DNA from 3 places in the Kitasatospora sp. NPDC001175 genome. Region 1 is predicted to be linked to each of the others. Evidence: riboswitches for the same ligand, from Rfam matches in the RefSeq annotation. Region 1 holds a riboswitch; each other region holds the start of a gene.
The links. A riboswitch is a leader RNA that binds a small molecule or an ion and turns the genes downstream of it on or off. The one in region 1 is predicted to bind guanidine.
Positions count from the first base shown of each region.

Region 1 (5,283 bases):
CCGGAAGACCATCTCGCCGCTGCGCTGGTCGTAGAAGGGTGCGCCGGACACGTCGGAGGGAAGGAGGTCCGGCGTGAACTGGATCCGCCGGAAGTCCAGGCCCAGCGCCGTGGCGAAGGAGCGGGCCAGCAGGGTCTTGCCGAGACCGGGCAGGTCCTCGATGAGGACGTGGCCGCCTGCCAGCACGCCGGACATCACCAGTTCGAGCGTCTCGGCCTTGCCGACCACGGCGCGGCCGACCTCGTCGAGGATCCGTCGGGCACGCTCCCCCGCCTGGCGGGGAGTCAGGGCCGGGGTCGACGGCCCGGCGTCGGTCGGATGGGTGCTGCTCACTGCGCTCCTACGGTGCTGTTGTCGGTCAGAGGCTGGAGAGGCGGTTCACGGCGGCGCGGAGCACCGGCGCGGGGACGGGTTCGGATGTGACGGGGCACGCGGGGTCGATCAGCGGCCAGACCTCGGGACCGACCAGGGCGGCAGCGGCCTGGGGCCGGTCGTGGAGGGAGACGGCGTGCCGCTCGGCCAGCCGGGCCGCGTACAGCCACTGCAACCGCCGTCGGAGCACCTCAGCGCCGTCTCCCCGGCCTGTCAGTCCGTTCTCGACCACCCGGCGCCAGTCACCGAGGCCGGCCCGCTGCTCCTCGATCAGCCGCAGGGGGCCACGCAGCGCACTGTCCTGGGAGTGGAAGCCCGTCGTGTAGCGGGCGGTGACCAGGGCGACGGCAGTGATCACTGCGGCTCCGGCGGCAGCCGCGCGGAGCCCGCCGACCAGCGCGAGCGCCGTCTCGGCACCGCCGGCCGCCGTGCAGAGCGCCGCGAGAATCCGTGGGGTTCCCCGAGGAAGGGTCGGCCTCACCGGGCTCCCGCCCCCGCCCGGCACGCGGTACGGCGCTCCGTACGGCTTCTCGCCGTCCCCTGGCCCGTCCGGGAGTCGTGCTCGGCGAGTTGGGCCGCGATGGCGTCGAGCGCCGCTCGGGCCGATTCCAGTTGGCCCGAATCCAGCGGATGGCTGGAGTAGCGCGCCTCACGGAACAGCACGGTGAGCGCCAACGCGTGCGGACCGGCGAGGAGGCCCGTTGCTTCCGCCCGCTGCAGCAGATCGGCCGGGCTGTCCGAAGCCCTGCGGACGACTCCGGAGTCGGTCAGCGACGTCTCCATGGCGGCGTAGCAGGCGATCACCGCAGCGCGGACGTCGGCGCCGTGCAGGGCTCGGCGGCCCTCGTCGACGGCATCGGCGAGGGCGAGGCCGGTGAGTGGCTCGGTGTTGCCGAGGTCCAACGACTCCGGCTCGCGGCGGCGGTGGCCGAACCGCCGCCACAGCAGCACGGCGCCGACCACGACCGCGAGCACCACGAGCACCACGAGCAACACGCCGACCACGGCCAGCAGTTGGCTCAGGTCGAACCGGCTGGCGGACCGCCCGTCGGGCGCCGGCCCGACCGTCTGCGAGGACCCCTGCGACGGCTCCGTGACGGGACCCGGCTGTGCTCCGGGCCCGATCACCATCGGCTTGTCGTCCCGCTCGGCGGGCGGAGCCGGGAGCCACATCAGTGTGATCGGTACGATGACCGCCGCGAGCGGGAGGAGCACCGTCCCGGCCGAGGCCAGGCGCCACGCCACCGGGCTCGCGGTGTCCGTCCCGCGGGTGGAGGTCCGGTGGTGGACTGTCAGCACACCACCGCCGACCGCGCAACCCAGGGACAGCAGCAGGACTGTCGCCCGGTGCCCGGCGAGCGGCCCCGGCCCGGGCGCGGGCCCCTGACCGGAAGCGGATTGCAGTGCCAGTGCTGCCAGCACCAGCGCACCCGTGACCAGCGCCGCCACCACCAGCCGTGGCCATGCCCACCGAGCCGGTATTCGGCCCGTACCTGTGCTCATGCCGCTCTGTTCCCCCGTTGTGCCGGCACGGCACTCACCACCGAACCGGTCGTCAAGGGGAGTCTCGCACAACGATCGAATATCTGTCAGCGCCCTAGCGATCCTGGCTGACTGGACATCACATAACTACGAGCGGCCGGGCATACGGACCGGGAGGACGGGGGCCACGGGTTCGACAGAATGTCGAGTATCGCCGTCGTTCAGCAGCGCATACATCAGCATGTCGCACCACTCGTCCCCCACCTGCCGCCACCCTCGCAGCAGCCCCTCGCGTCGGAACCCCGCGCGCTCGGCGGTGCGCACGGAAGCCGTGTTCCACGGCTCCACATACAGCTCGAGCCGAGGGATCCGCAGTTCGCGGAGGGCCCAGCAGGTCACTGCGCCGAGCGCGGCCGCGGCAGCACCCTGACCACGCGCCGACTTGACGACCCAGTAGCCCAACGACGCACGGCCCTGCACCGAGTCCTTGAGCATCAGCCCCACGTAGCCGACCGGCCGACCGTGCGAGTTCACGATGACGAACGGATATGCGGTCCTCGCGGTCACGCGGCCCCACTGCCGTTCGACGAACGCGACACCCGCCGGCTCGGAGTAGGGCGAGGGCACAGTGGTGATCAAGGGGATGTAATCGTCCTCCGACGCCTCCCGGACGAGCCGAAGGTCCGAAAGGTGCCACGGCCGAAGCGTGAACCCTCCATCAACGGTGAGTTCAGGCATGTCAGGCGGCAGTTCCATCCGCCCATCGTGCCGTGGTGCAAGACCGGTTGCACTCGGATTTCGCACAGGGAACCGCGCCCCGCTCCGGCCGCTCGGGTTGACCGGGCGGACGACCTCGCGGCGGTCGCCGGCGATGTTCCTCCTCGACACCGGCCTCCCGTTCGCCGACGCGGCTACACCGGCCCCGCTGCGCGAGGCGTTCGACACACTGCTGGACACGCTCGGCAACCTCGCGGGAGACGCCGAACCGGCGCTGTTCGTCGAGGTCTTCTGGTCGGCCCTGCACGGCCTGGTCTCGCTCACCAGCTCGGGCCGGCTTCCCCGGCGGGAGGCGTCGCGGCGGCTCGAGGTCCTGGTGGACCGGTTCGCGGGAACGGGACACTGACGGGCGGTCACCGCTGCGGAAGGGCCGATCGGGTGAACCCGGCTCGCCCAACACCGGCTCGGCCACTTGCGCCCGCCCGGCAGCGCGTAGCACACCGCACTCGCGTACGAGAGTACGGCGATGTGGCCGGCGGGACCAAGTCCCTTACCGTGGCGGCGAGTCCAGGTCGTGCCGATCGCAGTCGGCACTCGCCGTGGTACCGTCCCCGCGGAGGCTCAACAGTGCCTGCCCCGGACGAGATGTGCGCCGTACCCGGCCTGCCAAGACGACGCACTGAGGAGACGTCGTGGACGCGGGCACGTTCTGGGTCGATCTCGCCGGCACGGCTCCCGAGCCCCGTGCGCTGGACGTCCGGTGGATCCACGGGTCGCCGTCAGCCAAACACAACACCGACCCGGACATCCAGGTCCACGCCTACGACCGGCACACGTACATCCTGCGGCAGAACATGGCGGTCGACTACGAGGCGCCGTTCCTGTTCCTGCTGTTCGGGAACGCCCAAGCGGTCCTGATCGACACCGGAGCCACCGCTTCCGCGGAGTTCTTCCCCTTGCGCCGGGTGATCGATGAACTCGTCGACGGGTGGCTCGCCCGGCACCCACGGGAGCGGTACCACCTGCTGGTCCTGCACACCCACCCGCACGGCGACCACATCGCGGGTGACCCCCAGTTCAGCGACCGCCCCGACACCACGGTGGTGGGAGCGGACCTGGCCACCACCCGGAAGTACTTCGGGTTCGACGAGGACCCTGACGCCGTGGCACAAGTCGACTTGGGTGGACGGGTGTTGGAGTGCCTGGCCACCCCGGGTCACCACGAGGCTGCGGTCACGTTCTACGACCCGTGGACCGGATTCCTGCTCACTGGCGACACGGTCTACCCGGGCCGGCTCTACATCCAGGACTGGCCCGCCTTCGCCCGCAGCATCGACCGGCTGATCGAGTTCTCCGACCGCCGGCCGGTCACTCACGTGCTGGGCTGCCACATCGAGATGACCAGGCAGCCGGGTGTGGACTACCCGATCCGCACCACCTTCCAGCCCGACGAGCCCCCGCTTCAGCTGACCACCGGCCACCTGCACGACATCCGCGCGGCGATCCGGGAGGTCGGCGACGATCGGCCCAGCCGACGCGCCTTCCCCGACTTCGTCCTCTGCCCCTCCGACCCGCCGCGCGACTGACCGGGACTTCCTGCGGGCCACCGCGCGGGTCCAGGGCCCGACGCCTCGTGAGGCGGTGGCGCCCCAGGACGGCATACCGGCAGACCGGTCTCAGGACGGGTGGCGCCGGTCCTCCACCGTCCAGCCGTCTCCGAGCTCACGGCGCAGGGTCTCCAGCGCGCCGTCCGCCTGCCGGTCGAACTGCTCGCGCTGCTCCTCGGACCACGGAGACGGACCCCCGGGGTCGTCCCAGTCGAGAGACGACTGATACCGCTCGCAGAGGCCCTCCAGTCGGATCCGGGTGTCAGGAGTGATCGGGAGGAGGTCCAGCTCGCAGGGCGAGCCGTACGGGCCGTCAAGGTCGGGAGCGCCGGACGGACCTGGCCACAACGGGGTGTGCGGCACGCCGCATTCGAAGAAGAACCGCAGATGGTAGGGCATGCTGCACTCTCTCACGACAGCATGCCGAGGCTGAGCCCGGTCGGCCGCCCGGCCGTCTCGGTCTCGGGGACACTGCGGCAACACGGGCCTCGGGCGGGCAGCGGGCGAAGGCCTCCACACACACCGACGTGCCGGGATCCGTCGGGAAGACGGGCCGGCAGGCTCAACGCGCTCACCGCGTACGGCATCCCCGGGACTCGGTCGACAGCGAGAAGCTCAGCGACCGCACCGGCGGCACGGCCGGCGAGTGGCACGGTGGTACGAGAGCGCGGCAGCGCCAAGCCCCAGGCCCCACAGCCAGTACGCGGGCATCGCCACCCACAGGAAGGACAGCGGCAGGGCACCCGGATGCGGCTTCGGATGCATCGTGTCGCCGACCAACTGCCCGATACCGACCCCGAAGTAGACCAGAAGCCCGGCCGAGATACCGGACGCCGGTGCCAGCACGAGCCATCGGGGTACACGATGCCGGGCGACCAGCGGCACCCAGCGTGGGAGCACCCGGCCCCAGCGATGGACCAGGGACAGCGGGAGTACCGTCCCCACCAGCAGGAAGCCCGCTTCGAACACGGCCAGCGACACCGCTTCCGCCGACGTCAGCTTCCCCGGGGCGCCCCAGCCCAGACCGTACTGCGCGGCGATCCGAAGGCAGCAGGCCGCGACCGCGCCGTAGGCCGCCCACCAGGCCCAACGCGGCGGAACCGCC
Region 1 is NZ_JBSFJU010000068.1:30,464-35,746, reverse strand. Features, by position in the region: gene ACWDAK_RS33175 (AAA family ATPase) at 1-333, opposite strand, end outside; gene ACWDAK_RS33170 (hypothetical protein) at 359-853, opposite strand; gene ACWDAK_RS33165 (DUF4129 domain-containing protein) at 850-1,875, opposite strand; gene ACWDAK_RS33160 (GNAT family N-acetyltransferase) at 2,002-2,610, opposite strand; gene ACWDAK_RS33155 (TetR-like C-terminal domain-containing protein) at 2,726-2,977, shown strand; guanidine-III (ykkC-III) riboswitch at 3,185-3,252, shown strand; gene ACWDAK_RS33150 (MBL fold metallo-hydrolase) at 3,264-4,157, shown strand; gene ACWDAK_RS33145 (hypothetical protein) at 4,248-4,577, opposite strand; gene ACWDAK_RS33140 (hypothetical protein) at 4,794-5,283, opposite strand, start outside.

Region 2 (5,283 bases), on a different contig from region 1:
TGGCGCAGGAGCACTCCGACGACATGGCCGCGCGTAACTACTACGAGCACGACACCCCGGAAGGCGTCGACCCCGGCACCCGGATAACCAACGCCGGGTACGGCTGGCAGAACTGGGGCGAGAACATCTACCAGAGCCCGAAAGACCCCGCCACGGCCATGGACGGCTGGATGAACAGCCCCGCACACCGCGACAACATCCTGGACTGCGTCTTCACCCAGACCGGCGTCGGCGTGAACCTCAGCGCCAACGGGCCCTGGTGGACCGAGGACTTCGCCCGTCCCCAGTGAACGGACGGTGAGCCCACCGCCGGCTCGATTCCTGTTATTTTCCCCCTCCCGCCGGGGTCTCACACGGCGCGGGAGGAACGATCATCCAGGTGAGGACGTCGGACGTTGATGAACAGTGAAAGCGGCAGCGAGACGGTCACCGCGGCGCAGGCAGGGGACGCGGCGGCCCGGGAACGGTTGATAGCCGACCACCTGCCGCTGGTCTACAACGTCGTCGGCCGCGCGCTGGACGGCCATGCGGATGTGGACGACGTGGTGCAGGAGACCATGCTCCGCGTCGTCAACTCCCTGGACGCGCTGCGCGAGCCGTCCTCCTTCCGGTCCTGGCTGGTGGCGGTGGCGATGAACGAGGTCCGTCGACGCTGGACGGCCCGGAAGGCGGCACCCGTGCCGGGTCTGCAGGAGCTGACGCAGGTCGTCGATCCGGCCGCCGACTTCGTGGACCTGACCATCCTGCGACTCGGCCTGACCGGCCAGCGCAAGGAGGTCGCCGAGGCCACCCGCTGGCTGGACGAGCGCGAGCGCGACCTGCTCTCCCTCTGGTGGCTGGAGACCGGCGGCGAGCTCACGCGGGCCGAACTGGCGGCGGCCCTCGGCCTCACACCGCAGCACACCGCCGTACGCGTCCAGCGGATGAAGGAACAACTGGAGATCGGCCGCCAGGTGGTGCGAGCACTCGCCGCCGACCCGCCGTGCGCCGAACTCTCGGCGCACACCACGGCCTGGGACGGGAAGCCAGCCGTTCTGTGGCGCAAACGCATCGCCAGGCACATCCGCAACTGCCCGCACTGCGCCGGGCACCAGCACACTCTGGTACCGGTCGAGGGACTCCTCGCCGGCCTCCCGCTGCTGCTCCCGCCACCGCACCTGGCCGCCTCACAGCACCTGGCCGCGTTCGCCACCACGGCCGCACAGCCGGCACCCTCCCGCACGGCGCCCGCGCCGACACGGTCGCCCGCCCCGACACGCAGGCTCCACCCACGCGATGGGCGAGCGGTCAGGGCGGCCAAGGCAGCCGGGGCAGTCGCGGCCGCCTTGACCGTCCTCGCCGGAGTGCAGATCCTCCGACCCGACCCGGACCACGCCGCGTCCGCCCCGTCGGTCTCGGTCACACTCGCACCCCCGGCGCCAGCCCCCACCACGCCGTCTCCCATACCATCGGCCACCGAGTCCCCGTCCCCGCCGCCCGCCACCACGGCTTCACCGCCGCCCGCCACCACCGCTTCACCGCCGCCCGCCACCACCGCTTCTCCGGAGGCCGCCACCACCCCGTCCGCGCCTCGCAAGACCCTCGAACAGCAACTCGTCGACCTGATCAACCTCCAACGGGCGAAGAACGGCTGCAGGCCGCTGCGCGTCAACCGGCGCCTGCACGCGGCCGCGCAGGGGCATTCCGACGACATGGCCGCCGCCGGCTACTTCGACCACGTCGACCCGCGCGGCGAGCACGCCGACGACCGCATGACCGCTGCCGGCTACCAGTGGAGTGCGTGGGCCGAGAACCTCGACCGGGACACGAGCTCGCCGAACACGGTGCTGAAGGACTGGTCGGACGGCGCGATCCACCAGCAGAACATGCTCGACTGCCAGTACACCGACGCCGGTGTCGGCACCGCCCCCAACACGGACGGCCTGCTCTGGACCCTCGACCTGGGCAGCCCCGGCTGACAGCCCTGCCAGTCCGCTACTCGCGTGCCACTCGCAGCAGGTGTGTGGCAGGCCCCGGAGGTCGGGGTGCCGGTGCTGATGGTGGAGGTCGACCGCGCCACGATGGCGCCGGCCCGGGTGGCGGCGAAGTTCACCGCCTACCGCGGGCTGTTCCGCGTGAAGGTCCGGGACAACGACCCGGCCCTCACCGACGAGGAGCCGGCCGACCGCACGGTGCACTGGTGGCGTCGCGCCCCGGGCACACCCGCGCCGGGTACCCGCCGGTCGCCCTGGCCGTCACCGACGCCGGACCGGTCGGTCTGGCCAACCGGCAGCAGGCCGTCGCGGACCTGTCCGCCGACTGCTGGGGCGGCAGTTGGTGGACCGTCACGCGGCACGACAACGACGACGGCTTGCGCGAGTACGACGACGCCGTGCCCATCGTCGCCACCACCCTGGAGCTCCTGGCCGAGCACGGCCCGCTCGGCCCCATCTGGTGGCGCTACGGCCGCCCCCCGGCGGGCGGGGAGGGCCGGGCCGCCAGCTCTCACCGTTCTGCCGCGGTCCCGATCCCGCAGTTCCACTCGGGCGCCTCGCAGCCTGTCTGCGCGGGGCAGGAAGGGCTCCCGTCACCGCCCCGGCGGGCGGTTACCGCTGTGCCGGGGTCTGGCCTGGGCGCAGCGGTGACAGGTCCTCAGGGCTCCTGCAGGGCCCCGGCCCGGACGACTGGGGGCTGGTACCTCGGCGCTGTCCCGGCATGGTTCGCCGGGCCTCGGAACTCGTGGGCTGGGATCGGGTGGGACCCCGCCGGGTGGCCGTGTGTTGTGTGGTTGTCGGTCCTGGTCGCTGCCATCCGGTTGCGTCCGGGTTGCGCCGTCTGGGCTACAGCGAGCGGCGGTGACGCCGTTTTGGCGTCGCCCCGGACGAGAGCGTTGCCGTACCCGGTCCAGCAAAGACGGCTCGCAGCGCACTCATGCATCGCATCGATCTCGTCGAAATCACCGGTTCCCTCCTCATCCTCGTCGCCTTCGTCGCCGGTCAGGCGCGGCTCCTGCGCGGGGACTCGCGCACCGCCCTGTCGCTGAACCTCGTCGGCTCGGCGACCCTCGCGGTGATCGCACTGCGCCAGGGGTCCTGGGGCTTCCTGTTGCTGGAGGGCACCTGGGCCCTTGTGTCCGCCGTTTCCCTGACCGCCGTGCGCCCGCGCTCGGCGGATCGTTCCGAACACCACACTCCCGAGGAGACCCCCGTGGCAGGAGAGAAAGACCTTCGCAAGCTGCTCGCCGGAATGAGTCCGCAGCTCAATGCGGGCGAGTACGTGTTCACGGTCGCCCCCGACGGCCGCATTCCCGCCGGCGTCCGTCCTGTCGTCACCGTTGCCGAGGAGGAGGGCCTGACCCTCGTCCTGCCGAAACAGGATGCCGACCGGGCAGGCCTGGCCTACGACTACGTCGCTGGCTGGATCACCTTGCGCGTGCATTCCGCGCTGGAGGCGGTCGGCCTCACAGCGGTCTTCGCCGAGGCCCTGGCCCAGGTCGGACTCAGCTGCAACGTCGTCGCCGGCTTCCACCACGACCACCTGTTCGTTCCCTACGCCGACGCACCCCAGGCCCTGGCCGCCCTGAAACAGCTCACCCACTGACGGACACGGCACGCCCCCCCCGGGCCGCCCCGCGCACGGAGATGCGCGGGGCGGCCCGGGGCGCCGACCGCTCTGCCGCGCCGCACCCGGACGGCTGGAGCTGGCCCTGTACAGCAGCCGGCCCGCGCCCGTGGACCGGGACCTGGGCCGCCCGATGCACGACTCCCCGCTGGTGCGCGGCGCGATGTGGCTACGCTGGACCGGCCACGACGGCATCCGCACCCTCCACCAGGGCGCCGACCTGGACCGCGGCTGGACCGAGAAGGACGTCGACGGCCTGGACGGATGGGTGGCCCTGGTCGGCGGCCGGATCGTCCTCGGAGCCCAGCCGGGCACCCTCCCGGAGCCCATCGTCCACGCCGAGGCGTGGCAGGCCGGCGCGATGCTGCACGCAGCCCTCGCCCAGCACCCGGGCCACCCCGACCGCGCCCCGGACGAGGACGACGACCAGGAGCACGGGCTGCTCGGCGACGTCCCTCACCGGGTCCGCCGCCGGGCGGCCGGGATGACCCTGGAGACCATCCAGCAGGCCCTGCACCGGGCCCGGGACGACGAGCGCACCGCCGACCGGTACGCCGACGCCGGAGACGAGACCGCCTACGCCACCGCGGCCGCCATCCGCGCCGAGTGGCAGCGCGTACGCGACCACACCGCCCAGACCCGCGCCGAGCGCTACGACCCCGACCACGACACCGCCCTCCAGCACGCGCTGCGCGCCGAACGCCACCGCCAGGACGTCGCCGAATGCGCCCGCGAGGCCGCCCACCAGGCCCGACAGAGGTCCGACGCCACCCACCGCCGCCTCGCCGGCACCACCGCCCAGCCCCTCTACACCGCCCTGGAGCGCGCCGGCCTCCACACGCTGACCAACGACGACCACCAGGCCGTCCGCGACCTCACCCAAGGCCTCGCCCCCGCCACGCTGCGCCAGGTCATGAGCTGGCTGGAGCGCACCCGCACCGCGGCCGCCGCGTTGCGCGGTGCCGGGCAAGCCCCGGCCCGGCCCGTCGTGCGGCGTAGCCGGTTCTGACCAGCCGCCTGCGGCATCGACGACGTTCCCGGTGCCGCGCCGCTTCCAGACGGGTGATGGCCCGGTGCCGCGGGCCATATTCGTTCGTATGCGGGGCTATGTTGCTGGGCGACCCGCACCGGCTTCTGGAGGACACCGATGACCATCCCGGCCCTGGACCACTCGACGACCCGCTACTCCCTGGCGCACGCTTACTGGATGGCCCAGGCGGCCGGGCTGGCCATGCAGGACCCGGATGACATCGAGGCCCAGGCCCGTGTGTGGGGCTTCGACGAGGTGCGCAACTTCCAATCCCCGCACCGGATGCCGTTCCCGATCGAGGACACCCAGGCCTACACCATGGCCAGCGACCGCATGATCGTCACCGGGTTCCGCGGCACCGAGGTCTTGAAGATCTACGACTGGCTGACCGACGTCGACACCCCGCCCGTTCCTGGCCCGGACGACAAGGGCTTCGTCCACTACGGCTTCAACCAGGCTCTGCGGGCCGTCTACCCCCAGATCCGCGACACCGTCCAGGAACTGCGCACCAACGGGCAGAGCGTCTGGTTCACCGGCCACAGCCTCGGCGGCGCCTTGGCCATGCTGGCCGGTGCCCACTTCTACTTCGAGGAACCGCGCCAACTGCCCGACGGGGTCTACACCTACGGCCAGCCCCGCACCTGTGAGCGTCT
Region 2 is NZ_JBSFJU010000119.1:4,730-10,012, forward strand. Features, by position in the region: gene ACWDAK_RS38930 (CAP domain-containing protein) at 1-290, shown strand, start outside; gene ACWDAK_RS38935 (sigma-70 family RNA polymerase sigma factor) at 399-1,958, shown strand; guanidine-III (ykkC-III) riboswitch at 2,832-2,902, shown strand; partial or broken gene ACWDAK_RS38940 (CBU_0592 family membrane protein) at 2,911-3,114, shown strand; gene ACWDAK_RS38945 (ACT domain-containing protein) at 3,187-3,579, shown strand; gene ACWDAK_RS38950 (hypothetical protein) at 3,710-4,609, shown strand; gene ACWDAK_RS38955 (lipase family protein) at 4,748-5,283, shown strand, end outside.
Region 2: linked by a shared signal. The riboswitch ahead of ACWDAK_RS38940 (CBU_0592 family membrane protein) and the one ahead of ACWDAK_RS33150 (MBL fold metallo-hydrolase) in region 1 are both predicted to bind guanidine.

Region 3 (5,283 bases), on a different contig from region 1:
GTGGCGGGGCCGGCCGTGGCGGTCGCGTCTGTTCGTCATGGCACGGGCCGTTCCGGCCCCCGGGACCTGCGTCGCCACATCCTTGGGTTCTTCGAGCGAGAGGTATGGCGATGATCAGTTGTGGGAAACGACGACTGCCTGGCCCAGCGGGGCACGATGCAGGCGCTTGTCGGGCCCCGCGGTGGGCGGCACGGGCACGCGCCATGGCGGCGGGGCTGGTGCTGCTGGGGGCCGGGGCGCTGCCGGTGACGGCGGCCTCCCCGGCTCGGGCCGCGACATCCGGGACCTTCGCTTATATCGCCAACGCCGCCTCGAACACCGTATCGGTGATCAATCTGGCCACCGACACCGTGACCGCCACCATCCCCGTCGGCAGCAACCCCGAAGGGGTGGCGGTCAGCCCGGACGACACCACCGCCTACGTCACCAACATCGCCTCGAACACCGTGTCGGTGATCGACACGGCCACCGACACCGTCACCACCACCATCCCCGTCGGCACCAACCCCGACCAGGTGGCGGTCAGCCCGGACGGCACCAGCGCCTACGTCACCAACGCCGGCTCGAACACCGTGTCCGTGATCAACACCGCCACCAACACCGTCACCACCACCATCCCCGTCGGCACCAACCCCGAAGGGGTGGCGTTCACCCCGGACGGCACCACCGCCTACGTCACCAACGGCCTCGCGAACACCGTGTCCGTGATCAACACCGCCACCAACACCGTCACCACCACCATCCCCGTCGGCCTGTCGCCGTTCGCGGTGGAGTTCAGCCCGGGTGGTATCCGCGCCTACGTCACCAACACCAACTCGAGCAACGTGTCGGTGATCAACACGGCCACCGACACCGTCACCACCACCCTCTCCTCTGGCACCGCTCCCCGCGGGGTGGCCACGGCCAGGGTCCCGGTGGTGGCCACCGCCACCTGCCCCACCGGCCACGTGATCACCGGCGGCGGATACCAGCAAAGCGGCGGCGCCGTCCCACCCATCCAGGTCACCAGCCGACCCGTCGGCAACACCTGGCAAGTCCTCGCCGACAACCAGAACACCAACTACACCACCGTCACCCCCTACGCCGTCTGCGCCCCATAACCCACCCGGCTCCCGCAGCCGCCGTGCCAGCTGCGGGGCCACGGGGGCCACGGGGGCCACGGGGGCCACGGGGGCCACGGGGGCCACGGGGGCCACGGGGGCCACGGGGGCCACGGAGACACAACCACAACGGGCTTGATTCACTTTGACGGACACCCCTGGTCAGGGGCTTCGGCCCCGGTAAGGATGATGTCCATCATGGAGAGCATGGGGACACCCACCCCGGCCACCAGGGGCGCCGACGGGCGCAACACCACTCACAATCACCACCTCCAGGAGGACCACCCAGCCAACCGGGGGCGGCGGCGCGGCGAGGTGGGCAGGGGCGCAGCCCCTGCCCGAGCAGGACCCGGACCTGGCCGCCCACGACCGGGCGCGGCGGGGCCACCACGAGCACGCGGACAGCCGGCGGACAAAGGCCGGGTCCCACCCAGGCCCTACCGCTCATGCTCAACCCGACGATTCCCTCGGTGATGTCCCGGCGTCGGCGCTCCATGAGCCCGACCCGCACTGCGCTGCCTGGCCGGCTACGTTGCCTCGGCGAGGAGTGGGTATTCTGACCGGCGGCTGAGCTTCGGCCCCGGACGAGACGCGCCGTACCCGGTTATGCACGACGACGCCCCGTTGCCGCCTTGACGGCACTGGATGGCCCTTTCCGAGGTGGAGGGGGCTGGCGTCTCGCGGAGGGTAGTCCGGCATGACCGTTCCACTGACCAGGACTTTGTACACGGCCACTGCGAATGCTGTCGGCGGCCGGAACGGCACCGTCGCCACCGATGACGGGCATCTCGCGGCGCGACTGGCACCGCCGCGCAAGAGAGTGCCGGAGGCCACCGATCCCGAGCAGTTGTTCGCCGCCGGATTCGCGGCCTGCTTCGGGTCCGCGTTGGCCGAGGTAACGGGTGACAGCGGCCTGGACACGACGGCTGCTCGGGTCACCTGCCAGGTTGAGCTGGGGACGACCGCCACACCCGCCGGATACGGTCTGGCTGTGACACTGTCGGTCGCGGTACCGGGTTGGAAGGCCGATGACCTGCTTCCCTACCTGCACCGGGCCGACGCCGTCTGCCCCTACTCCCAGGCCGTGCGTGGCAACATCCCGCTGTCGATCGTGGCGCTCGATGCGGGCGGGGCCGGGGGCGACATCTGATGGAGCCGACACCGAACCGGTCCGGAACCGCGACCGCCTCGTTCGCCTGCGCCCAGAGCCGATCGGCTGCGACAGTCGTGCGCCCCCCTACGCGCGGCGGGTGGCGCCGGCTCGGCATCAGCCGCGACGGCGGCCCGCTGATCGACGAGGGCGAGGCCGTGTGGCTGCAGATCGGGGACCAGTACGCCGGATTCGCCGGCACCACGTCCTTTGACGGCGCGCAGGTCCGATTCCACCACGAGGTGGGTGAGCCTGGGGAGGACCTGGGCGCCTTGCGCTGGGACGGGGAGAACCTGGTCGAGTCCGGATCCAATCCGGACGGCAGTACGTTCCTGGAGATCTGGACACCGCTGCGCGGCTGTGAGGGCGAGGCCGGTTCCTGGCGCGCGGAGGGCTGCCAAGTGGTGCGAGTGGGAAGGCACGTCATCCATGTCGACGGCGAGGCGGGAACCTACCTGGTGGTCGGGTTGCCCAGGGCCTGAAGCCGGAGCCGGGGATCCGGTAGCGGCCCGAAACCGTGCCCGGACACGACAGTTGGAGGCCGGCCCGGTTCGCGGCGGCTTTCTCCTGGCGTTCCTCGTGCTCGTGGTAGCAGCGGCCGCCGGGGCCGCGGGTCCACTGGCCATGGAGCCCGTACTCGTAGGTGCTCTCCTGCTCGGGGACCTGGCCGCAGTCGGCACAGGCCAGGGTCGGCATCACCTCGCGGTGGTCCTGGCGGGCCTTCTTCTCGCAGGCCTTCTGGCGCAGGTCGTAGGCGGCGCGGTTGCCCGGGTTGTCCAGCGCCTCGATCAGGAAGTGCCGGCCGGGGCGGCCGAAGCGCCACCACACCGGCCCGAGGGGCCGTGCTCGGCCAGGAGTTCCAGGGTGGTCGCGAGGATGGGCACGGCGTCGTCGTACTCGTGCCAGCCGTCTCCGTCGTTGTCGTCCCGGTGCACGGTGTACCGCTGCCCGCGCCAGCACTCCGCGGACAGGTCGGCCACCGCCTGCTGCCGGTTGGCCAGGGCGACCGGTCCGGCGTCAAGGCGACCGGTCCGGCGTCGGTGACGACCAAGGCGACCGGCGGGTACCCGGTGCAGGTGTGGCCGGGCCAGGTACGGCGCCGCCAGTACACCGTCCGGTCGGTCCGCTCCTGGTCGGCAAGGGCCGGGTCGTTGTCGCGGACCTTCACACGGCCAGGACGTGCTCGGAGTAGCTGGCGCCTTGCCGTCGTACTCGAGGTGCGGTGCGCGTCAGGCGATGGTCCCGCCCGCGTTGCGGATCAGCTGCTGGAGCACCTTGACCGTGGTGATGTAGTCGGCGTCGTCGATGCCTTCGTGAAGGGCGGCGCGGATGGCGGGTGCGTTGCGTGCGAGGTCGACGCGGGCCTGCTCCCCTTCCTCGGTGAGCAAGAGCCGCTCTTCGGCGTCCCGGGCCAGCCAGCCTCGCTCCAGGAGCACCTCGGATTCGGCCGCCAGGTCGTCCTCGGCCCGGATGTAGGAGGCCATGGCGGCGCGCAGCTCGGTCAGGGTCATCCCCTGGCCGTCGGGTGAGATGTCGTTCGCCGAGAGGTTGCGGAGCAACCAGAACTGGGGCTGGGTGTAGCCCTTCTCGGCTTGCCGGGCCCGGATGTAGGAGATGAGCGCCTCGTAGGCGACACCGGTCCAGTACGCCGCGGGTCGTCCGGCGAGTTGGGCATCGGAGATCTGCTCGGTCGTCACAGGGCTCCCCCTGCTTGTCGCTCTGCTTCAACGCCCGCGCTGCGCGGGCGGTGAGGAGACCGTACGACTTGAAGTGCGCTTGAAATCAAGGGCGGAGCTCTCCTGCGGGTCATCCGCACGAAGACCACGTTGCTGAAGACGGCCGCCCGGCCAACGCTGCCCGGCAGGCGGGTGAGGTGGGTGGCCGACGTCGACTTGTGGATCGCTCGTCCGCGACAGGGCCGCGGCCTCGACGCGACCGACGGCCTCGCCCTGTGCGTGCCCTGGAGCCGCTTGAGCGCACCGTACAGGGCACCGTGGCCACGACGGTGCTCGGACGCGAGCGCCGGGTCCACCAGTGTCTTCACTGGGCCCTCGGTGCACAGCAGCGCGTCGGTCAGCTCGAGCAGCGCATCCCTCCGACCGGTCAGACAGGTGTAGAAGTCCGCTCGGAAGCGTGACAGTTCCGCGAACGGATCGCGCTGGACAGCTTGCTGCAGCACACTCATCACCAGGGCCTTCGTGTTGATTCCCTTACCTCGTCGGAGAGTTCAGGATCATGCCTAGGCCGCTCCACCGTCCGAGGAATCCCTGGACGGGTGACATCATGGATCGATCACTCGTGCGATATCTCTCGCGGAGTGCCGCGATACTGCTGCCATGAATCACACATCCCACCCGGTGGTCCGGCAGGCACCCTTTCCGTTCCCAGGGGAGCGGTTCCCGCGCGATCTCGGCGCTGTGGTGCAGCGGACCGTCGCGGAGGGGCGCATGCCGGCACTCGTCGTCATCCATGACAGTGAGGGCGACTGGCTGATCGGGGACGGCGTGAACGATCCGAACCTCCCCGATGCCAGTGGCGTGTACTGCATCGCCTGCATGACGGAGGACGATCCCTCCATCTCCGAGACAGCCAGCCTGCAACCGGGCTTCGCTGCCTATCGAGATGGGCCCGGGCTGCCCTGGACCATCGAGCCGTTCAGCTACGGAGGCGACGAAGGTTAAACGTCAAGGTCAAGGTTAGAAGCTGTTTCAGATCTCCTCCGCGGCGACGTTCCGTGACGTCCGATCGAGGGTGCGGAGGCAACGGGCCGGAGCGCCGTGGCGTTCGGGCGGCTGAGTACCGAAATTCCTTGTCAGCGACTCCGGCGAGGCTGAGTGGGTTTGCCGGGTCGTCCGGCCGCCCCCTGCGCGATGACGTGGCCGGGCGGGCGGCGCCCCGTAGGCACCGTCATCGCGGGCCCCGGCCGCACCCCGCTGTCCCCAGCTCTGGGGCACCGACGGCGGGCGAGCACGATCGCTCCGGCACCTGCGACGAGGAGCAGCGCGCCGGCGCCGATAAGGAGGGCGGTCTGCG
Region 3 is NZ_JBSFJU010000115.1:780-6,062, forward strand. Features, by position in the region: gene ACWDAK_RS38580 (YVTN family beta-propeller repeat protein) at 204-1,100, shown strand; guanidine-III (ykkC-III) riboswitch at 1,661-1,723, shown strand; gene ACWDAK_RS38585 (Ohr family peroxiredoxin) at 1,798-2,250, shown strand; gene ACWDAK_RS38590 (hypothetical protein) at 2,328-2,732, shown strand; gene ACWDAK_RS38595 (hypothetical protein) at 2,674-3,078, opposite strand; gene ACWDAK_RS38600 (hypothetical protein) at 3,039-3,230, opposite strand; gene ACWDAK_RS38605 (MarR family transcriptional regulator) at 3,480-3,947, opposite strand; partial or broken gene ACWDAK_RS38610 (transposase) at 4,217-4,435, opposite strand; gene ACWDAK_RS38615 (hypothetical protein) at 4,587-4,931, shown strand.
Region 3: linked by a shared signal. The riboswitch ahead of ACWDAK_RS38585 (Ohr family peroxiredoxin) and the one ahead of ACWDAK_RS33150 (MBL fold metallo-hydrolase) in region 1 are both predicted to bind guanidine.